2 regions of the Bradyrhizobium sp. CIR18 genome follow, and region 1 is predicted to be linked to the other one. Evidence: predicted binding sites of a transcription regulator. Region 1 holds the regulator's gene; the other holds the start of a gene.
What was found. The regulator LexA, encoded in region 1, represses DNA repair genes until DNA is damaged. The targets are predictions, from matches to a motif close to TGTTCNNNNTGTGTTCNG.
Positions count from the first base shown of each region.

Region 1 (11,502 bases):
TGTCTGTCGCGGCACTGACATCGTCAAGGCGATCGCGGCGGGCGCGGACATGGTCGGGATCGGCCGGCTGCAATGCTGGGCGCTGGCGGCGGCTGGCGAGGCCGGCGTCGCGCGGATGCTGGAGCTGCTGGAGGACGAAGTGCTGCGCTGCCTCGGCCTTTTGGGCGCCACGTCATTTGCCGAGGTCGACAAATCCTGCCTGCATCCGGCGACCGCCACCAACGCGCCGAGCGTGTTCAGCGCATTCCCGCTATTCGACCACGATCCCTATCGATACTGAGTGAAAGGATGCAAGTGAACTCGCTTTCTCCCGGCAGCGCGGATGCGTTGCTGTTCGATCTCGGGCGCGTGGTGCTCGACATCGACTTCTCCAAGGCGATCGCCTGCTGGGCGGGACATGCCGGCTGCCAGCCCGAGGCCATCGTCGCGCGCTATGTGCGTGACGAGGCTTACCGGCTGCACGAGGTCGGCAGGATCAGCGACGAGGACTATTTCGCCTCGCTGCGTGCTTCGCTCGGCATCGGCATTTCGGACGCCCAGTTCCTGGAAGGCTGGAACGCGATCTTCGCCGGCGAGATGCCTGACATCGCCGAGCTGCTGCCGCGCGCGGCGAAGCAGATGCCGCTCTACGCCTTCTCCAACACCAACCGGCCGCATGTCGACTATTTCTCGAAGGAATACGGCGAACTGCTCGGCCATTTCCGCGCGCTATATCTGTCGTCCAGCATCGGCCTGCGCAAACCGGATGCGGAAGCCTTCGACCATGTCGTCGCCGCCATCGGCGTGCCCGCAGGACGTATCGTTTTCTTCGACGATCTCGCCGAGAATGTTGAAGGCGCGCGGTCGCGCGGACTGACAGCGGTGCATGTGACGTCGCCGCGCGACGTCGGGAACGCCTTGACGGCATTGGGCATCTGACGATCTCCGCGCAGCGGGAGACGCCAACGTCGCCCAAGTCTTCCGGAACCAATTTTGCCCAAAATGAGGAACCAGAGCGCTTTGTGTATTTTTGTACGGAGTTCCGGGAACGGAATGGCCCCTTGCGGACTCTTGAGTCCGTTGGGACTTCTACACCGGACTTATGCACGTGCTGGGCAAAACCTATCTCACCAAGCAAGCCTCTCTCCTGCTTGAATTCGCAAGAACCACCTCGGATTCGGACCTTTCCGCCAAGCTGATCAGCAAGGCCGCCGACCTGAAATCCCAGGCCGATCCGCTGCCCGACAAGGATCAAGGGCCGAAGGCTCCTGACGTCGCGCTGGACGCCGGGCCGGACCGGCCGAGCGGGAGTTGAGCGATGCTGGCTGTGGCGCTCGTCATTCTCGTCCTCGCCATGGCCACCCTCCTGCCGATCGGTCTCGTTCTTTGGATCATGCCACGCCAAGCCTGAGCCTGCCTTCCATCCTGGGCTGGAAGCGGCAGGATAAATCCTGCCCGCTCCGCCATTTTGCCTCTGCCCCCGCGCTCGGCTAGAAGACTGTCGGAACATTTCATCCGAACGTGCCGAGCAGGAGTTTCGCCGTGGCCTTGATGCCGGTTTCCGACGCCCTTGCTGCGGTGCTGGCGGGTGCAGAGCCGCTGCCTGCAGAGATGGTTTCACTCGACGAAGCCTACCATCGCGTGCTCGCGCAGGACGTCGCTGCGCGGCGCACCCAGCCGCCCCAGGCGATGTCGGCGATGGACGGCTATGCCGTGCGCGCGGCCGATGCGGCAACAATGGATTCCACGCTGACAATGATCGGTGAGGTCGCGGCGGGCCGTCCGTTCACGGGAAAGGTCGGCGCCGGCGAAGCCGTGCGGATCTTCACCGGCGGCGTCGTTCCGGACGGCGCGGATGCGGTCGTGATCCAGGAGGACACGATCGCCGAAGGCAAGCACATAACGATCAAGGAAGCCGCGATCGTGGGTCGGCACATCCGCCCCGCCGGCGTCGATTTCCGCGAGGGCGACGTTCTCCTGCGCAAGGGAACCCGTCTGACGGAGCGCGATCTCGCCCTCGCCGCCGGAATGAACCACCCGCAGCTCGCCGTTTGCCGCCGTCCGAAGGTCGCGATTCTCGCCACCGGCGACGAACTGGTGATGCCGGGCTCAACGCCCGGGCACGGCCAGATCGTCTATTCCAACGGCTATGCCCTGCACGCGCTCGCCCGCAGCGAAGGCGCCGAGACCATCGACCTCGGTGTCGCCGCCGATACGCTGGAGGCCACCACCGCCGGCATCCGCCGCGCGCGCGAAAGCGGCGCCGACATCCTGGTCACGACCGGAGGCGCATCGGTCGGCGACCACGATCTGGTCCAGCAGGCGCTCAAGGACGAAGGCATCGCGATGGCGTTCTGGAAGATCGCGATGCGGCCCGGCAAGCCGATGATGCACGGGCGGTTAGGGGCGATGGGCGTCATCGGCCTGCCCGGCAATCCCGTGTCGTCCTACGTCTGCGCCTTCCTGTTCATGGTGCCGCTGATTCGCGCGCTATCAGGCCGTTCGGTGATTCATCATCATCGCGAGCGCGTCGTGCTGGGCCGCGATCTCGGCGCCAACGACCAGCGCGAGGATTATCTGCGCGCGCGCCTGGAAAAGCGCGACGATGGCGCGCTCGTCGCCCTTCCCGTCAGCCATCAGGACTCCTCTCTGCTTGCGAATCTTGCTGCAGCACAGGTACTTCTCGTGCGCGCACCGTTTGCGCTGAAGGCCGAGGCCGGCAGCCCCTGCGAGGTGCTGCGGCTCCCCGTCTGAACTGCGCCGCCACACGCATTCCGTGAGTTTCGTTCTGTTCACGGTAAATTAAGCAGTTGCGGAACACATATCGAACATATAGTGTCCGTTCATGATTTGTTTCGAGATGTAGCGGCTTATCGCTGAACTCATCGTCTCGGAATCGAACGACATCAACCGGGGGACTTTGTTCGAGATGTTAACGCGCAAACAATACGAGCTTCTGCGGTTCATCAGCGAGCGCTTGAAGGAAAGCGGCGTGCCGCCGTCCTTCGACGAGATGAAGGATGCGCTCGACCTACGCTCGAAGTCAGGCATCCATCGCCTGATCACCGCGCTCGAGGAGCGCGGCTTCATCCGCCGCCTGCCCAACCGCGCCCGGGCCATTGAAGTGATCAAGCTGCCGGAGCTCCAGGCTGCCGCCGGCAACCGACGCGGCTTCACGCCAAGCGTCATCGAGGGCAATCTCGGCAAGCTACGCGCGAGCTCCAGCCCGTCCGCGGACGAGGGCGAGCGACCCGTTGCGGTGCCCGTGATGGGCCGCATCGCGGCCGGTACTCCGATCGAGGCTTTGCAGACCCGCAGCCACACGATCAGCGTGCCGCCCGACATGCTCGGCTCCGGCGAGCATTACGCGCTCGAAGTGCGCGGTGATTCCATGGTCGAGGCCGGCATCCTCGACGGCGACATGGCGCTGATCCAGCGCAACGAGAGCGCCGATACCGGCGACATCGTGGTGGCACTGATCGACGACGAGGAGGCCACGCTCAAGCGCTTCCGCCGCCGCGGCGCCTCGATCGCGCTGGAGCCCGCCAATGCCGCTTATGAGGTGCGCATCCTGCCGCCGAACCGCGTGAAGATTCAGGGCAAGCTGATCGGGCTTTATCGCAAGTACTGATACCGGAAGTACTCGATACCGAAGTCTTTAGCGCCTCGCGCGCGCCTTCGATCGGCCTCGCCGATCAGAGATTGGAGCGGATAACGGTCCGCTCCGGCTGGATAGTCTTTCTGGTATCGCACAGATTGTCCGGCCCCTCCTCCTTTCGCGACATCCTCGGCAGGCCGCGCGACGCAACATCGCTTCGCGGCCTTTCGAGTTCGAGGGGGGACGGCCCAAATGCGCAGCTCGTTTGAGTGCAGCCGCAGCAACGCTGATCGCATCACCAGCATCGCGTTGCCGCGCAACCGCATCACTCCGCCGGTCGTTGACACGCGCGGTTGTCGAGACGCGGCTGCCAAATGCACGGAAGCCGACTTTGTTCCTAACAAATTCGGAAAAGATGGAAAAGATAATGTGATCGGGGCTCGCGGATCCCAGCCGCAGATTTGCCTACAACCGAGCAGACCGTCACGTGCTTCCACTCTGGTAGGGGCCTGCGCCTCCGAAAGAGGTGCGGGTCGCTATCTCTGCATTGAGGAGCACCCGATGTGTGACTACAGCCTGCATGCCGTCGCGACGCGCCCCGCAGAAGTCGGCGAGACGATCGTTACGACAACATTCCGCGGCACCTCGACGCGCGGCTTCGCCTCCGAAGCCGATCTCTCCGTCGCGGTCTGCCTGCTGCCGGGGACGGAGCTCGCCTTCGCCGACGACGTCCGTTACGACAACCGCTGGATCTGGACGCGCACCGTCAACTCCCGCGTCGGCAAGTTCGGCAAGATCGATCCGCACATTCCCGATCGCCATCATGACGCGATCGAATTCCCGGACGGCAAATCCGTGCTGGTGACGCAACTGGTCGAAGGCCAGCGCGCAACCGTGCTGCAACTGCCGGTGACCCAGCCGATCGGCGAGCGCGAGCACAAGCCGCAGATCATCGCCGACAGTCGCCCGACGGTCACACGACTGCCGATCGGCTGACGCCCTCCGCCCGATAGGCCGAGGGCCAGGATTGAAATGCCGTCGCCGGCCGAGGCCGGCGAGCCCGGTGGGTTTTTGTTTCATGAAATTCGATCGGCGAGCGCCGCCGCCTCGCCTCGTCGCCGCACGAAGTTTGAGCCGTGCTGCCTGAATTTTAAACGTCCGCTCCGCAGCCAAATGACCGATGCTGTCGTGGTTTGAGGCGGCGGACACGCTCGATGAAAACCTTCATTCGCGTCGTTGAACTCTGGGTGCCTGACCGGACGCGCATGCGGCTGGAATTTGGCGGCGGCCTCTACGATGAAGGGCTGTCCGCGTTCAAGGCCGTCAGCGAAGAGCTGCACTTCGGATATGACGAGGGGCTTCCAGGCAAGGCCTGGGCCTGCGGCCATCCCGTCATCCTCACGAAATTCGCCAACTCCTATTTCAAGCGAACCGATCAGGCCGTCGCGGCCGGCCTCACCTGCGGCGTGGCGGTGCCGGTGTTCGCAGGCGAATTCCTGCAAGCCGTGATGGTGCTGTTCTGCGGCGACGACGAGGCGCATGTCGGCGCGATCGAGCTCTGGCACAACGATCCTGATCTCTCCCACGAGATGGGCCTCGTCGACGGCTATTACGGCGCGGCGGAGATGTTCGAATTCAACTCCCGCCACACCAGGTTTCCTCGCGGCTTCGGCCTGCCCGGACGCACCTGGAAGGCGGGCCTGCCGCTGATCATCAAGGACCTGCACGACGCCAAGAGCTTCCTGCGCTGGGAGGACGCCGCCAAGGTCGGGATCAATCTGGGGGTCGGCGTACCCTACCGAACCGGCACCGACCAGACCTGGGTTTTGACATTCCTCTCGGCGCAGGCAACGCCGATTGCGCGACGCTTCGAGATCTGGGTCCCGAACGAGGCCCGTTCGGCACTGGTCTTTCGCGCCGGCGATTGCAGCGCGCAGACCGACCTTGCCGCACGCTATGCGGACAAATCCATCGCCCGAGGCGAAGGCAGCATCGGCGGCGCCTGGGCCACCGGCATGCCGGCGCTCAGCGACGATCTCACCCACGACGGCTCGGTCGCCGGGTCCGAGGCCTGCGCAGCCGGGCTGGACCGGATGGTGGGCCTGCCAGTCATCGGCAACGCAAGGCTCGAGGCCGTGCTGGCCTGGTATCTGTAGCCGCTCAATCCTTTGCCTGCAGGTTGGCCGCCGACGGCGGCGCTCCCGGCGATTTGATCAGCGCCGAAATTATTGCGATCTCATCAGTTGTTTTGCCCTATCTCGCTCCCATGTCTTCTGCTTGTGAGGCAAGATGGGACTAACGATGCGAATCAGGTTGAGCAGGATCCATTTTAATCTGAACAATATTCGCTTGCGTGATCTGAAAGCACGATGAACGAAACGTTTTCCAATCGACCGGAAGATTTTCTCAACAAAGGTCTGCGGGCTGCAGTCGGCCTGCTGCCTGTCGTCGGTAATCCACTCGTAGAATTTCTTGCTTTTGCCATTGGCGACCCAGCCCAAGAACGTCGGGACGATTTCATCCGCGGGATTTTCGAGCAAGCGACCCAGTTGCAGGTGGCGTTCGATCAGCTACGGGCCGAGAATTTGAGAGTAAATGCGCAGTTTCAGGCGACCTTTCTTGACGCCGTGCGCCTAGCGGCAACGTCGGCTACCGCGGATAGAAAGACGATCCTGCAAAACGCCGTTCTCAACTCAGCGATTGCAAGCTTAGATGAGAGCCTGAGACTCAAGCTCGTTGATGTGCTCGCCAGGATGACGCCTGCGCACGTTCGGCTACTTCAGGCTATTGCAAGTCGACCAGGCCCTCTGGAAGACTTCGTGGTCGACGACGATCAATCGGCTTTTGAATTTAAGCACGCTCTGCTGACAGACATGTATTCCACGTTCTTGATCCGCAACAACCAATCGATGATCGGCGAAAGAACTATTCAAGAGCAGACGGCAAGTGCGCACGTACGCCTAACCGATCTCGGGCAACGCTTTCTCGAATTCGTCAGAGCTCCCCAAACGCCTACGTGAGATTTCGCTGTTTTTTGGCTATCTTCGTCACGGTCGGCCCTTCACTGCCGGCTGTACGGCGATACTCGACGCCGTGCTGGCTGGCACCTGTAACCGGTCCGATCAATCGTCGGCCTGCAAGTCGGTCTCCGATGGCGTTGCATCGCGGCTGCGGGGAGCCGCCTTCGGCACGAGGCTGCTGTCGAAATCACCTTCGCCGACACCGGCCGGTGACCACGGGCGGTTCGTGCCGCTCGCCCTCACCGCCTGAACCGAAAAGCCGTCGCCGCGCTGCGTCAATGCCAGCGCGCCCTGGCGAGCGAGCCGCTGCCGATCCACCACCATCGCGGCACAATCCGGCGGCGCGGGCCGCGACGTCACCACCAGCGCGGCGCGGCTGCAATCGTCCGCCAACGCGTCGATGCGCGAGGCCAGCGCGACCAGCCGTCCGTCGGCGAGCGGCGTCACGCAGCCGGACTCGTCGCACGATATGCCGCTCGCCAGCGCGCTACTGCCGGCATCGCGCGGATCAGCGTCGGCAGACAACCACTCCTTCAGCAGGAAATTGTCCTTGCCTGCCCTGATCAGATGCAAACGCCCGTCCGCGCCCCGCACCGCGACGCTCGCGCCGTCCCCGGCGATCAGGATATCGGGCTGCCGCACCGACAGCCCCCAGCCGATGGAAACCAGCAGCACCACGGCACCGCCCCAGCGCAGGGGCGTGCGCAACAGGCCCATCACGATGACCCCCAGGCTCGCTGCGATCAGCGGCGCGATGCCGAACGCCGGGATGCGGCCGACCGCGCCCGGCAGTGCCGCCACCCAGCGCGAGACCGCAACCATCCAGTCGATCCCGATCCCCATCAGCCACCAGAACACGCCGTCGAGCCCGAACGGCGCTGCGAGCAGGCCCAACAGCCCCGCCGGCATCACCAGCGCAGAGACCACCGGCATCGCGCCGAGGTTGGCGAGCACGCCGTAGGGCGTGACGCGGTGGAAGTGGAAGGCGGCGTAGGGCGTGGTCGCAAGCCCTGCGATCAGCGAGGCCAGGAACAGCATCGCGATCTCGCGGCCGCCCCACAGCGCGATCCGCGCTGTCGCCGAATGATCGGGGGACGCAAACAGGTTCGGCATGCCGATCTGCACCAGCGCAACAAGTCCGAGCGTCGCGGCGAACGACATCTGAAAACTCGGATGCACCAGCGCCTCCGGTGCGACTGCGAGCACGATCAGCGCCGCCACTGCGAGCGTGCGGAAGGTGATGGCGCGGCGATCGACCATCACTGCGATCAGCACCACCGCCGTCATGAAGAACGATCTCTGCGTCGCGACCTCCGCGCCCGACAGCAGCAGATAAAACGCAGCCGCGACCAGCGCTGCGGCCGCCGACCATTTCTTGATGGCAAAGCCGGCCGCAAGTCCCGGGATCAAGGCCAGCAATGCGCGCACCGCGAAGAAGACCACGCCGGCGACGACCGCCATGTGATAGCCGGAGATCGAGAGCACGTGCCCGAGCCCCGAGATGAACATCGCGTCGTTGACCGGCGTGGAAATCGCATCGCGCCGCCCGGTGAGCAGCGCTGTCGCGATCGCGCGGTTATCGCCCCCGAGCGTGGCCCGGATGCGCGCATCGATCGTATCGCGCAGGCCTTGCATGAAGGCGGCATAGCGCAGCCGCAGGCCACCGGCATCGGGCGGGATTGAGGCCGTGATCGCGCCCATCACGAAGCCGGAAGCGCCGATGCCCTGAAAGAACATGTCGCGCGAAAAGTCGTAGCTGCCGGGACGCACCGGCGAAAGCGGCGGCATCAGCCGCGCCTTGAGCTGCACGAAGCTGCCGACCTCGGGTGCAGTGCCCTTGCGCACCGACAGCCGGACGCGCTCCAGCTTGACCTCGCTGCGCTGCGCCTCCATCGCGGTGACGCGCAGCACGAAACGATCGGTGCGCTCGCGGATATCGCGGGCCTCGACGAAACCCGACAGCGACACCGAATAGAGCGGCTTGGCCAGCACGGGATGGGCGATGCGCGCCGTCTTCCAGGTCGCCACGGCAAAGCCGGAAGCGACCGCCGCAATCATGATCGCAGGCGCAAAGAGCCGGCTCCGCCGCAACAGGATCGCGCCAAACGTGAGCGCGATCGCCGTCGCGGCAACGACCCACAGCACTGGCTCATGATCGGCGGCAAAATAAAGGGCGATGCCGCCGCCGAAGGCGACCGGCACCCACGGCAACAGTCGCCCCGCGCCGGCCTCGGCGCGGGCCCATTCACGCAGCGTCTCGACGATTGCCGGCCAGGCTCCAAAGCCCGCGGGGGCAAAGCCGCCAGCCGGTGCAGCACGGCCGACCGGCCACGTCCCGGCAACTCCCTGGGAGCGTATTGGCCGGCCCGGCTCCGCCATATCCCTGCACCTAACGCGACGCGACTGGCACAGAGGCTACCGGAACGTGCGACCGCGCGAATAGCGGTACAGATCGGGAACGCGAGAAGGCGCCCCTACTTTTCCTCTTCCATGGTCACGGCGACCGACGCCTTGGCAGAGAGCCGCACCTTGTTACCCTCGACATCGGCAACGAGACCCTTGTCGATGAAATGATGATGGCCTTTGTGGCTACCCTCACCGCTGTCCTTCTTGGTCAACTTGATGCGATTGCCTTCGACGCGATCGACCGTGCCGACGTGGACGCCGTCGGCGCCGATGACTTCCATATGCTCTGCGATGTTCTGCATGGTGGGTTCCTTTTCCGGCCCCCTCACAACGCCTGAGACGCCTTTCCGTTCGCTGATTACCAGATGTCGCGGACAATTCGAGTCCTTGCGATCTCTGTCGCAAAAACGCCCCGTGTCAGATCGATTGAGCCGAAAGTCTCATAAGTTGGCAGCCCGTGGTGGGATTACACTACTGTTCCCCGCCTCCCCGACAGACGGGCAGGCAGTGGTGGCTCGCGGCTCTAAGGCCGCCGGAGCTCTTCTCAGGTGGCGCCAAACGCGCCTGAGGTCAGACGTTGCCGACGCAACTCTTTGAATTGGCGCCTGCAACGCCGCGCATCACGCTCTCCGCGAGAAGATCGACGCTGAATCAAGCGAGGAGGCGTTTTGAAACCATAGGAGGCGCACATGCAGGTACCGAGCGATTTTCGCCGCGTGATCATCGCTGCGTCGGTAGGAAACATCATCGAATGGTATGATTTCTATATCTTTGGCAGCCTGGCCGCAGTTCTATCGGTCAAGTTCTTTGAACAGTCCCACCCCATCGCCGCCCTGCTCAGCACGATCGCGCTGTTCACGGCAGGATTTCTGATCCGTCCGGTGGGAGCATTCCTGTTCGGATGGATGGGTGACCGGGTCGGCCGCAAATATACGTTTCTCGTCACGCTCAGCGGAATGGGACTGGGCACGGGAGCGATCGGATTGATCCCAACCTACCAGTCGATCGGGCTGACGGCTGCGATCCTTCTCTTCGGCTTGCGCATGATCCAGGGGCTGTGCCTGGGCGGCGAATATGGTGGCGCCATCACCTATGTTGCCGAGCATGTGCCTGACGACAAGCGCGGCTACTACACCGGCTGGCTACAGACCTCTCCGACTCTCGGGATCGTGGTATCGCTGGCAGTCATCATCCTGACCCGAACCTATGCCGGCAATCAGGCCTTCGACGAATGGGCGTGGCGCATTCCGTTCCTGGTGTCCTTCCTGCTGGTGGCCATCGCGATTTATATTCGCCTCCAGCTCCAGGAGACGCCGATCTTCCAGGAGATCAAGGCCCGCGGACAGATGACGAGGAATCCGTGGAAGGAGGCCTTCCTCAGCTCGAACATCAAATACATCGGGATCGCCATCGTGGTCCTGATCGGACAGGGCGTGGTCTGGTACAGTGGTCAATTCTGGGCGCTATACTTTCTGCAGCAGGTCTCCAAGGTGGACCCGCTGACCTCGGCCTACATCGTGGGAGCAGCATTGCTCATTGCAACGCCGAGCCTGATCTTCTTTGGCTGGCTGTCGGATCAGATCGGCCGCAAGCCGGTGATCCTCGGAGGCATGCTGCTCGCCGCGATCACGTACTATCCGCTGTATCTGTGGCTGGGATCGGTCACGCAGCCCGGAAACATCAACTATCCGACCGCGATCTTCATCATCTTCATCCTCGTTTGCTACGTCGGGATGGTGTACGGGCCGGTCGGCGCATTTCTGGCAGAATTCTTCCCCGCCAGGATCAGGTACACGTCGGTCTCCGTGCCGTACCACATCGGCAACGGCTGGGGTGGCGGATTGGTGCCGTTCATCACCTCGGCGGCATTCGCCGCGACCGGCAGCATCGGCTACGCACTGATCTACCCGATCGTGGTCCCCGCGGTGTGCTTCGTGCTCGCTGTCTTCCTGATGCCGGAGACGCGCAAGATCAGCATCTGGCAACCGATCGAGCCCAGAGCCGCATTGTAATGGCTTGTGATGGGATGACCTAGTGCAGGACCGCGAGGCCCTGCACCGCACATTTCCTTCGGAATGCCGGAGCCAAATCCCCCCTCTCCGACCGTCAGTGGATAGAGGTCGGCGAAGTTCGGCTAACCGCTCTTGTCAGCCGGCTGGATGATGCCAGCGATCGTGCCACCAGGCGGTGAAGTCACGATCGGTCATCAGTTCCCAGCCGCCGAGCAAGATCACCAATATGCCCGACAATACGCTGCTCACCGTGGCTGACGCTGACTCATAGCCAATGGTCCAAGGCGCCAGCACAAGAGCCAGACCCAGCAGCATTTCTCCCCACTCTTCCAGATATGACGGGATGACAAACGCTTCTACGGCAAAGAGCACGACGCCGAGCCCGAGCGCGATGGTGATCCAGACAGCCGCTCCGGACAAGCCCAGGATGAAGGACGACAGGACCAGCCATACGCCGACCAACAGGCTGGCAGCATCTTGCCAATGT
Region 1 covers NZ_JACIHF010000001.1:658,945-670,446, forward strand. Annotated here, with positions in the region: gene GGD65_RS03210 (alpha-hydroxy acid oxidase) at 1-280, shown strand, start outside; gene GGD65_RS03215 (HAD family phosphatase) at 289-918, shown strand; gene GGD65_RS03220 (hypothetical protein) at 1,088-1,294, shown strand; gene glp (gephyrin-like molybdotransferase Glp) at 1,522-2,733, shown strand; gene lexA (transcriptional repressor LexA) at 2,909-3,610, shown strand; gene GGD65_RS03235 (hypothetical protein) at 4,139-4,573, shown strand; gene GGD65_RS03240 (GAF domain-containing protein) at 4,792-5,733, shown strand; gene GGD65_RS03245 (hypothetical protein) at 5,947-6,597, shown strand; gene GGD65_RS03250 (ComEC/Rec2 family competence protein) at 6,700-8,976, opposite strand; gene GGD65_RS03255 (DUF2171 domain-containing protein) at 9,072-9,305, opposite strand; gene GGD65_RS03260 (MFS transporter) at 9,693-11,015, shown strand; gene GGD65_RS03265 (SPW repeat protein) at 11,151-11,502, opposite strand, start outside.

Region 2 (11,502 bases), 880 kb from region 1:
GACCCTTCCAGACGCCAGGCCGGGGTGTGGTCCAGCCAGTGCAGGCCGAGCGCTTGGGTCGTTCGCGGGGAGAAGAATGCCCGGTGTTCCGCATCAGACGGCAGCGGCCCCAAGACAAGCCGGCGCTCGATCGCAAGGACGAGATCGCCAAGGCCGGCGCCTTGTATCGCGCCGGCGGCGGACGAATCGGTCGTCACGATGAGCCGCGTCATGCGGGATCCTCAGGGTTTCGTCAGGACTGCGCCGTAGCGCCATAGCTTATCATTGGTCAGATGCGTGCCGCCCCACCAGCGGTCGATCGGATTGTATCGGCTGAAATCCTCCTGATGGGCCAGGACAGCCTTCCCGAACTCGGTCAACGACAATCGGCTGCGGAGATAGACCTCATGCCGAGCCCTTAGATTGCCGTGGTCGATTGTACGCAGTTCATCGCCCAAACCGGCTACGGCGGGCCTGGGGCCAAGCGCGAGCCCCTCCAACAGCGAACCCAAATCAAATTCGCTGAACACGTACGTGCGCCGCTGCGAGCGCAGATGAAACAGGGCGTTCGTATTTGCAAATCCTCTGGAAAGCAGCTCCAGGAATCGCATCTCGGTCGCACCAAGACCCGTCGAGGATGACGGTAGCTCTGCCAACAGCTCTTGCAATGCCGGTCGCAACATCAACAAGGCGCTCAGATCGCTCCAAAGTAGGTTGGCGCAGGCCTCGGGCGTCGGCGTGCGATAGGCCTGCCAGGCCATTCTGGCAGTGCTAAGTTCACGGGCCTGAACATCCACCATAGGAATATGCGACGCGGACACTTCGGAAACTCGGTCTCTCAGATCGAAGAGATCGGATGCAAGCAGACGCAACCTGAGTTTTTTCAGCAGCTCAGGGTATGAGGCAAGATAGTCGAGCAGCCAGATCAGCTGCAGTTGATCGTCTGGGCTCGGATCGAACCAAAGTTCGATCTCGTCATAGCGCTCGCAAAAATCGGCAAAGGGTAGCTTCCTGAGTTCCTTGAACTTGGAGGGCCATTTTGTACCCCAATCCGACCAATGATCGCCCGGCCTGAGCGTCCCTGACTGCGCCCCGAAATAGGCTGCGAAATAGTCGGACGAAGGCAACGGCCCCCACGTGAAGCGAAAAAAGAACAGAACGACGATCTCGGCCAGCTTCGATTTGGCGAGATTGGCGCCGGCCGCACTGGTCAGGATCAGACGCTTCATCACACCACCACCCGATCCCAACAACGCAAAACGAAACGGGCGCTGACGACGTCGGCAACTCAACGTCTTCAGCGCCCGCTCCTCGCGAAAAGCTTTCGCGGTTCGTCTTACTCGTCTGCCGGCTCCTCGCCGTCGGCGTCGCTCTCGGGCGTACCGGCCAGAATCTGCTCGGAGATCAGACCGGAGTTCTGGCGGATCGAGGTCTCGATCTTGGCGGTGATGTCGGGGTTGGCCTTCAGGAAGGCTTTCGAGTTCTCGCGACCCTGGCCGAGACGCTGGCTGTCATAGGAGAACCAGGCGCCGGATTTCTCGACGATGCCGGCCTTGACGCCGAGATCGAGGATCTCGCCCATCTTGGAGACGCCCTCGCCGTACATGATGTCGAACTCGACCTGCTTGAAGGGCGGTGCCAGCTTGTTCTTGACCACCTTGACGCGCGTGGTGTTGCCGACCACTTCGTCGCGCTCCTTGATCGCGCCGATGCGGCGGATGTCGAGCCGGACGGAGGCATAGAACTTCAGCGCGTTGCCACCGGTGGTGGTCTCGGGCGAGCCGTACATCACACCGATCTTCATGCGGATCTGGTTGATGAAGATCACCATGGTGTTGGACTTGTTGATCGAGGCCGTCAGCTTGCGCAGCGCCTGGCTCATCAGGCGCGCCTGCAGACCCGGAAGCGCATCACCCATCTCGCCTTCGAGCTCGGCCTTCGGCACCAGCGCGGCGACCGAATCAACCACCAGCACGTCCACCGCGCCCGAGCGCACCAGCGTGTCGCAGATTTCCAGCGCCTGCTCGCCGGTGTCGGGCTGCGAGATCAGAAGCTCGTCGATGTTGACGCCGAGCTTGCGGGCATAGACCGGATCGAGCGCATGCTCGGCGTCGATGAAGGCGCAGATGCCGCCCTTCTTCTGCGCTTCCGCCACCGTGTGCAGCGCCAGCGTGGTCTTGCCCGACGATTCCGGCCCGTAGATCTCGACGATGCGTCCCTTGGGCAGACCGCCGATGCCGAGCGCGATATCGAGCCCGAGCGAGCCTGACGACACCGCCTCGATGTCCATCGACCGGTCGTTCTTGCCGAGCTTCATCACCGAGCCCTTGCCGAACTGGCGCTCGATCTGAGAGAGCGCGGCGGCCAGAGCTTTACTCTTGTCCATGGAAGATCCTTCGACGATACGCAGGGCAGTGGCGGACATTGGGTCGTGCTCCTTATGGCGAGGATTCGCGTGAGGGACAAACGATTGGCGAGGCGGCTCGTCGATAAAAGTAGCGTACCCTATTTGTTCTAGGTTCGCAATATGTTCTTTTGCGGATTTGGGGGGTGTCCGTGAGCATCCCCCCAGTCCCCCTCCTCATTCGCGTTGTGCACACAACTGGACAGACGCCGGTCCGTTAATGGTCCTCAATGGGCCATCACCGCACGAACCGTGGCCACTATCGGTGATGAGAACGCCCGATTGCGCTCCCGCCTTCCTCGCACGGAAAGGAGCGCGCCATGCTCAAGCGGCGACGTTTCAAGCAGCAGCTGACGCTTCAAGATCGACTCTCCGCCTGGGTGAAGCAGGTCGAGGAGCAGGCCTCCAGGCTTCCGCCCGGGCCCGAGCGGGACGCCCTGTTCAAGAAGGCCCGCCAGGCCGATGTCGCCAATCATCTGCACGACTGGGTCATATCCCCCGGGCTGCAACCGCCGAAATAACAGGGCTGCCGCAACGTCATTGCCCGGCCGAAGCTGACGCGCATCAAAGACGCATGGCCCGGCCGCCGTCAGAATTCCGTAATCCTGCGGCACCGAACCTTTTCGCGGTCTTGGGCCTTCTCCAGGATGGGACCGCAACTTTGGGGATCTCAGTCATGACGGACAACACGAACCGCGACACGATCAGGCGCAATCCCCTGCTGGAGGCGGCGCAGGAGGAGCTGATGAAGTTCGAGCGCGCGGAAAACGAGTTCCGCAAGAAGGACCGCCAAGAGCGCGCCGCCGAGCTCCACCTTCCCCTGAACGAAATCAAGATCCACTAAACCTGGCCCGGGGGCCGGCGTCCGAAGCTGACAAGGGCGCGCCGGCGATGCGGCTGGCGGCGGCGGGAAGCAGTCGTCCGATCACCGCAAGGTGTCGGCAGCGCAGCTCGAGTCGATTTGAGCGGTTCCACGGGGCGCATCGCGCGCAATGACGGTATCTAAACACTACTCATAAGTCACTGAATGAACAACCGAATTTCCATGCCGCCTACTGTGCATGGGGTTGTTTTCCAGTTTTGAGAATGCGGCATGCCTCGTAACCCGTCATCCGCGGAAAGGCTGCCGCTCGCGCGCCTGTTTTAAAGCAGCGCCAGCAGCACGAGGCCGATCACCAGCACCACGAAGCCAGCCGCTGTCGCGGCGGCGAATGACCGCTCTACGTTATCCATGATGCCACCCCGTGGTCGGCGTGCCACGTTTCCCCCATGGCTGCGCCGAACGATGTGGAATCTTGCCGACCGGTGTGTCCGCAGTTGTGCGAACGGATGTCGAAATTGGGACCGGTGCGGGGCCAGTCTGCGGCCTCGACGCTCGGCCCGGAAATCCGCCGCCTGTCAGGCTGCCGTAAGCGCAGCCGGCTAGAATGATGTGGCTATGGTGTTGCAGCCCAGCACCTCAGCCTCCAATAACTTTTTGCCCCGCCTGGCTCTCCCCAGGCGGGGCTTTTTCATCCGTGCCGGGCGGTTCGCGGATCTCTCTCCTCCTGGGTCAGGAGCAGCGAGAAAGTGCGGATCGCGGGCGCAGCCAGCAGAACGATCGGCAGCATCGCGGCCCATGCGATCAGCCACGACACCATCCAGTGCCCGACGAAGCTCATCGCGCTGCCGGCGGGCAAGCTGGCGATCCCCGCCGCGATCAGCGAGGTCAGTCCGGACTGGATGATTCCGAAGACGAAATGACTGTAGCGGCGGGGAATGCCGAGCATGACCGGGCCCATGTTGTTTCTTGCCGTCGTTCAGACCAAGCAAGGCATATGCCGCCGCTTGCAGGGAAATCAGTGATCCTCGGCGGGGCCCCCCGCGGCCCCGTCCGATCGGCGTACCGGCGCAGCCGGGTGCAGCCCAGGAACTTTGTTCATGGTCGGAGAACCACGGGTATACGACAGCCTTACTGTCTCACGGCCCGGCGTCTTTCGAAAGCCGGCTCCGCTTGTTTCGGCGCACGCGCGCTTTCGAGATATCCCCGAACTATCCGGGGCTTACCGACAGAATTTGCTTGTCTCCGGAATATTGGGACGCCCAACATGTTTGCAGACATGGAGAGTGAATCGTGGGGAGGTCACCATGAATCACAGGGGCATCGAATTCACTGTCGCCAAGACGGCGATTCCCGGAATCTGGCAATGGCAGTTCCGCATCGGCGAGCAGGTCAAGACCGGCAAGACCGAGACGAAAATCGATCTGTTGGCGATCCGGCGCGTGCAGCTGCGCATCGATCGGGAGCTGAAGCGATCGGCCGGGCCGACTGAACCGGCCGGATGAAGGTCGGCGTCGGATGGCGCCTTGTGCCGCCGCGGCTGGCGGCGGAACATCATCCGTAGCCGCCCGGAATTGATCTGACAGTGGTTTGGGATTGGACTGCGCGCGCTCATGGCCCTGGGGGCAAGGCCATCACGCGCGCGATCGGTGCCAGCCATGCCATTGTATTTCTTTCGAATCCGGAATGGCCGTTATTCGGGCTGCGCGGACCAGGCGACGGAATTCGCCGATCGCGATTCGGCCTGGAAAGAGATGACCAATGTCTGCGCCGACATGACCGCCGGCATTGCCCGCAAGCTCCAGGAAAATTCCGAATGGCACATGGAGCTGCTGGACGAGGCCAAGGAGCCCGTGTTCCGGATCCGCATCGTTGCCGAAACCCTCGACTAGCAAGCAGCTTCAATCCGCGCTGGGCAGCCGCCGCATGGTGAATTCGATGTCGCCGCCGGGCAGCTCGCGCCAGGTCTCGACCGCGCTCATATAGCCGGCCTTGGGGTAGCGGGCGAAGAAGGCCTGCGCCCTTTCCCGTGCCGCCGCGCGCGGCAGCGTGAAGGTCTCGCGCAGATAGCCGTCGCCGACCGTTTGGCCCGGCTTGCCGGCGATCTTGCGCCGGCCCGCCATCCGCTCGGCGAGATCCCGCGGACGATCGGCCATGTCCTCCTCCTCTACGCGCTACGCTCCAGCCAAATGTAGGGCGTGGGCCGGACGAAGAGGAGTCCCCTCCCGAAGGCGTTGTGCCGCCCCCGGATGGAGCTGCGGTCAGCTGGCGCCGCTCGTCAGTTGGCGGCGGTGCCGCTCTTGGACTTCTTCGGCGCGCTGGTTGCGGCCGAGGCCTTCGGCGCCGCCGGCTGCTTCGGCGGATCGGAGCGCATGCCGCCCCAGGGATCGTTGGACGTCTTGGAATCCGGGATCTTCTTCAGCGTTTCCTTATAGGCCTTGTCACGCTCGGCTTCCGCGGCCTTTTCCTCGGGGGTCTTGCTCGGGGCGTCCTGCAGCAAATTCAGATTGGGCATTTGCGCATAGGCAGGTCCCGCCAGCACGGCCAGCACCGCGGCCAAACGGAAAAGCTTCATCGTCTACTCCTTGATCATCCATGGAGGCACGGTTCGCCGCGCCTGGTCATCCTTGTCGCGGCCGGTCGCGACCGCCGAGGCCGTCCGGGGCGCCTAGAGCCGATCCGATCTGCACGATTTCGGCGCATGCAGCCAGTCGTCCCAGATCGGACCGCATTTGGTGCACCCGCTCAGCGCGAGGCCGAGCGCGGCCATACAAAAGAGGAGGACACACCGACGCAACATCATCCACCCATACCCCGAGCAAGCCATCATATCGGGCCAAGTCAGGCATTTTCAAGCCGATGGGACCGGCCCCAGACCGGGTGACTTTGCCGCGCCGATGCGCGCACAATGGGCCGAAACATCCGGCAATACAGGAGAGCGCGCCAGCAATGCAAATGCAGCCAGACACCGAATTCGGCCTCTCCGACGCCAGACGCATCCTCGGCGAGATTATTGCGCCCTGGGTCCAGGATCTCAATCTCGCGGTCGAGCGCCTCGAGCACGTGCAGCCGGCGGATGCGCCGGACTGGCAGCCCGGCGCACTCCTGCGCATGCCGTTCTCGGAGCGGCTGTGCCGGAACGGCGGCATGGTCTGCGGCCAGGCCCTGATGGCGCTCGCCGACACCGCGATGGTGATCGCGAACCTCGCGGCCAATCGCGGCTACCGCCCCATGACCACGGTCGACCAGACCACGCATTTCATGCGCGCGGCCTCCTCGTCGGACGTGCTGGCGGACGCGCGCGTGGTGCGGCTCGGGCGCACCATGAGCTTTGGCCGCGTCACGCTGCTCTCGGCGACCGACAACAAACCGATCGCGATGGTATCGAGCGCGTTCGCGATGCTGCCGGGCTGAGCAGCATCTCAAAAGAAGAGAGCCGCGTGGGCGCAAAGCGCACCGCGGCTCTCGATCACGTTCTCATCAAAGCGAGAGATGGAAAGCGCGATTGCGTCCGCGCTTCAGTCGGCAAGCTTCAAAGGTGGCTTCAAAGATTACTTGCCGAGCACTTCGTCGGCCGCGGTGACAATGCTGGCGGTCGGATTCTTTCCGCAATAGGCACCGAACTTCTTGGCGTTCTCGATGAACACGTCAGTGTCGATGATCGCGTTGTCCTCGTCGCCCTTGTACCAGCCGTCCATCCAGGTCAGCACAACCTGGATGTTGTCTTCGCCGCTCTCGAGGAACTGCTTGCAGCTCATGGTCGAAAGGTCCCACTTGACGGCGTGGGCGGGCATCGACGACAGCGAGAACGCTGCGGCGAGCAAAATCGAAAGCGTGGTCTTCATCAGTATCTCCATCGGCGCGTAGCGCCATAAAAGAAGTGCGTGTGGGGAAAGTCGGCGGAGAGATTCTCCGCGTCAACGTCGTAAACGAAGTCTGAAGCGCTGTGCAAGTAGCGCCAGTATTGAGTTTAGTTCAACGTAATTTCTATGCATTACTTCACAATCATCATGTTGGACCAACGCGGATGATCGAGAAGCGTGCAGCGCAGCGGCACCGTGTTTTCAAGGGTGGAACGATCACCTTCGAAAGCAGCGGCATCCCCTGCACCGTGCGAAACATGTCGGCGGGCGGCGCGGCGATCGACCTCGACACCCCCGTCACATTGCCGCAATCGTTCACGCTATCGATCGCGCGCGACGATTTCGTGCGGAATTGTCGCACAGTTTGGCGCAGTGACAAGCGCGTCGGCCTCGCCTTCGAGCAATAGCGCGCGCGATGTGAACGAACGTTCGCATCACATCCACAACACGATTATGATTGCGTGATACGACGACGGCGACGCCAGCGCAGGCTTGCGATCACGAGCGCGGCGATTGCGATTCCGATCGCCGCGGATGCTCCGAAAAATCGTCCACCGGGACGATCGATGGTGCGCGACCACAATGTCGGCGCCTCGCCCGGCCGCGCCAGGCGGAACGCGACCACGCTGTCGCCGATCGAGGTGCCGACTTCGGAGTGGCCGCCGGCGCCGATCGCGACATATTGCTCGCCCTTCCACAGATAGGTCATGGGATTGGCGACGCCGGGCACCGGCAGCCGTCCCTGCCACAGCTCCTTGCCGCTTCGCGCATCGAAGGCGCGCAGATAAGCATCCATCGCGCCGGTGAAGACGAGGCCGCCTGCCGTGACCGCCACTCCGTTGACGAGAGGCGCGCCCCAAGGCAGCGGCGCGCCGAGTGGTGCCAGGTCTTCGGTGGTGCCGACGGTCGAACGCCAGAGGATCTTGCCGGCCTTCAGATCGACCGCAACCATCTCGCCCCAGGGCGGCTTGTTGCAGAGCAGACCGAGCGGCGACATCGCCACCGCGCGCGACATCGCAAACGGCGCGCCGCGCTGCTGGCCGAAATCATGCCCCGGCGGCGGATTGAATCCGGCAGCCTCCGTGCGCGGGATCAGCCTGATGAGATGAACGGCGCGCCCGGTGTTGGCGTAGAGAATCTGGTGGACCGGATCGAAGGCCGCGCTGCCCCAGTTCACGCCGCCGCCGGTGAAGGGAAATTCCAGCGTGCCCCGCACGGAAGGCGGCGTGAACAGACCCTCGTTGCGCGCCTCCGTGAACAGGCGCTCGCAGGACGAGGGGCGCAGTTCCGGCAACAGCGAGAGCGCGTCGTCGGTCGAGATCGCCTGTGATGTCAGCGCCGGCACATGCGTCGGAAATGGCTGCGTCGGCGACAACGTTTCCCCTTCCGCGCCGCCCTGCGGCACCGCGCGTTCTTCCACCGGCCAGACCGGCTTGCCGCTGTCGCGGTCGAGCACGAAGACAAAACCTTGCTTGGTCGGCTGGATCACGACGTCGCGCTGGCCGTCTCCCGCATCGAGGCGCGCAAGCGTCGGCTGCGCCGCCAGATCGTAATCCCAGACGTCGTGGTGCACCGTCTGGAATGCCCATGCGAGCTCACCGGTCTCGATGCGCAATGCGACCACAGAATTGGCATGCTCGTTGTTGCCCGGCCGCTTGCCGCCCCAGAAATCCGGCGACGGCGAAGACGTCGGCAGGAACACCAGGCCGCGCGCCGTGTCGACCGACATCGGCGCCCAGACATTGGCGTGCCCGGCTTCGATGCCGTCACGCTTGAGCGGCTCGAAGCTCCAGCGCGCCCGGCCGGTGCGCGCATCGAACGCACGTACGACGCCGTTCGGCGCATCGACGCGTCGGTTGTCGGAGATCGAGGAGCCGACCACGACGACACCCCGGCCAACGGCGGGCGGCGAGGTGATCTGGAACTCGCCGGGCCATTCCAAGGCAATACCGATATCAAGCTTCACCTCGCCACCATTGCCGAAACCGGCACAGGGAATTCCCGTCTTCGCATCGAGCGCGATCAGGCGGACGTCGTTCGTGCCCATGAAGATGCGCGATCGACAGGCGGCATTCGCGGACGCCTCATCGTCGGTCCAATGGGTGACGCCGCGGCAGACGTAACGATTGGCGGGACGCTGATTGGTCGCGATCTTCGGATCATAACGCCATTTCTGCGCGCCCGAGCCGGGATCGAGCGCAATCACCTCGTTGAAGGGCGAGCAGAAGATCAGGCTGTCCTCGACGAACAGCGGCGTTGCCTGGAATTTGGTTCGCCGCATCACCTGCGGCGGGCGCACCGCGAGATCGCCGGTGCGGAATTCGAAGGCCCGAACCAGATTGCCGACATTGTCGGGCGTGATCTGTTGCAGTGGCGAGAAGCGCGAGCCGCCGGCATCGCCGCCCCAACTCTCCCAGGCCGCGCTTGGCCGCACGGCGATCAACAGCAGCGCAACGAGCCCGATCGGAAATCGCAGGCCGGTCCGCAACGCTCACCTCGCCCTATTTCGGCTTCTTGGCGGGTTCACTCGGGCGGGCTCCGCCCCACGGGTCGTACTTGTCCTTGGGCTCGGGAATGCGCTCAAGCGCGGCCTTGTAGGCTTTCTCGTCGACCTTGGGCTTGTTGTCCGCCGGTTTAGCTGCCTCATTGGGTGGCCGCCGGCCCTGCGCCTGCGCCGGTGCAACCGTCAGCGCCATGACCGCAGCCGCGATGACCAAAATCCTCATTGATGCAACCCCCCTCGTCTGGGGTACAAACTTAGCCTGCAATTCCGGAATATGAAATGCCGCGAGTTCCAGGACCTCCTGGAGACTTCAGCAAATCTTGATCGCCGGGGACTTCGCCGGATCGCATTCCTGCCTATCTGTTGGCCCGCAGGGGACCTTCACGGATGTTACGGATCATTGCTCATGCGGCGCTGCTCGCCGGCGCGCTCGCGCTCGGCGCCTGCGGCTTTGCCGACAGCCGCGCGCCGGTGCCGGAATTCATGCGCATGAAGGAAACCGAGCAGCCGCCGCCTGAACCCGCCCCCGACGTCAAGCGCGTGGTGCGCGAGCAGATCGACGTCGTCTTCCTTGCCACCTCCTATCCGCGCGAGGTGCACGTCGCTGCGCCCCATCGCGAGGTGCGCGGGCCGGGCTGGACCGCCTGCGTCCGGGCCCAGCTCACCTCCGCCACCGGCACCTCGCTCGGCGCCCAGACCTACATCGTGACGATATCAGGCGGAAAAGTGGTCGACCGCCGCCGGGCAGAAGCCGAGGACATCTGCGGAACGGAAACCTACGAGCCGATCTAGCAGCGAATCTGCGTAACAAAGCTCCGGTTCCGGGAAAAACCAGCACCGCAACCGGGAACGATCGCCGCCTCCCCTTCTTGTTACCGCCGAGGGCAGTTTCGGTGGAGGACACGATGAAGACATTTACGATTGCGCTGTTGGCGGGTGTCGGCGCGCTGGCCGCGGCAACCGGTGCCAAGGCGGCGGACATCTATTCGACCAGCGAATACACGAACCCCGATCTCATTCAGGAAGTCCGGCTTGTCTGCGACGACGCCGGCAATTGCTACCGCACCCGCGGCGGCTCGCGCGTGATCGTGCGCGACTCCTACGCGACCATGCCGCGCGATCGCTATTATGAGCGACGCACCTATCGCGACTGGGACGATGGTCCGCGTGCCGGCGTCGGCATCCGGACACCCGGCGTCAGCGTGGGCGTCGGTGTCGGCGACCGCTGGTAGTTGATAGATCGAACACGGACGGGACCGGACGAGACAACTCGCCCGGTCCCGTCGCGTGCTTGACCCAGATCACCACGTCAGGCGGCGACGGATTGCTGCTGGAACTGCTCAAAGGCCGCGATCGCATCGGCGGCGTACATCAGCGACGGCCCGCCGCCCATATAGACGGCCATGCCGAGCGTTTCCTCGATCTCTTCGCGAGTCGCACCGAGCTTGACGAGTGCCTCGGCGTGGAAGCCGATGCAGCCGTCGCAATGCGCGGCGACACCGAGCGCCAGCGCCATCAGCTCCTTGGTCTTCTTGTCCAGCGCGCCGTCACGCGTGGCGGCCTGTGCGAGCACGGAAAATCCCTTCATCGTGTCGGGAATGTCGTTTCGCAGCTTCTTCAGGTTGGCGGAGATGTTTTTGGTGATGTCGACGTAATTCTTGTCCATCGTATCCTCATGAGCTGGATTTGGCTGTGGTCGAAATAGCCTCGCGCGGGGCGCGCAAGGCGATGTAGATCGCGGGGATCACCAGCACGGTCAGCAGCGTCGATGACGCAAGCCCGAACAGGAGCGAAATCGCCAGGCCCTGAAAGATCGGGTCGAGCAGGATGGTCGCCGCCCCGATCATCGCCGCGAGCGCGGTGAGCAGGATCGGCTTGAAGCGGACCGCGCCGGCTTCCAGCACTACTTCGCGAAGCGACTTGCCGTGTGCGC
Region 2 covers NZ_JACIHF010000001.1:1,539,799-1,551,300, forward strand. Annotated here, with positions in the region: gene GGD65_RS07580 (hypothetical protein) at 1-212, opposite strand, end outside; gene GGD65_RS07585 (hypothetical protein) at 222-1,208, opposite strand; gene recA (recombinase RecA) at 1,316-2,404, opposite strand; gene GGD65_RS07595 (hypothetical protein) at 2,704-2,904, shown strand; gene GGD65_RS07600 (hypothetical protein) at 3,060-3,227, shown strand; gene GGD65_RS07605 (DUF2798 domain-containing protein) at 3,895-4,152, opposite strand; gene GGD65_RS07610 (hypothetical protein) at 4,511-4,708, shown strand; gene GGD65_RS07615 (DUF6894 family protein) at 4,862-5,095, shown strand; gene GGD65_RS07620 (hypothetical protein) at 5,105-5,359, opposite strand; gene GGD65_RS07625 (hypothetical protein) at 5,482-5,778, opposite strand; gene GGD65_RS07630 (PaaI family thioesterase) at 6,153-6,617, shown strand; gene GGD65_RS07635 (HdeA family protein) at 6,755-7,048, opposite strand; gene GGD65_RS07640 (PilZ domain-containing protein) at 7,231-7,473, shown strand; gene GGD65_RS07645 (pyrroloquinoline quinone-dependent dehydrogenase) at 7,518-9,554, opposite strand; gene GGD65_RS07650 (hypothetical protein) at 9,568-9,792, opposite strand; gene GGD65_RS07655 (hypothetical protein) at 9,957-10,361, shown strand; gene GGD65_RS07660 (hypothetical protein) at 10,475-10,801, shown strand; gene GGD65_RS07665 (carboxymuconolactone decarboxylase family protein) at 10,879-11,235, opposite strand; gene GGD65_RS07670 (efflux RND transporter permease subunit) at 11,243-11,502, opposite strand, start outside.
Region 2: the regulator LexA is predicted to act here: its motif matches at 2,497-2,514, upstream of recA (recombinase RecA).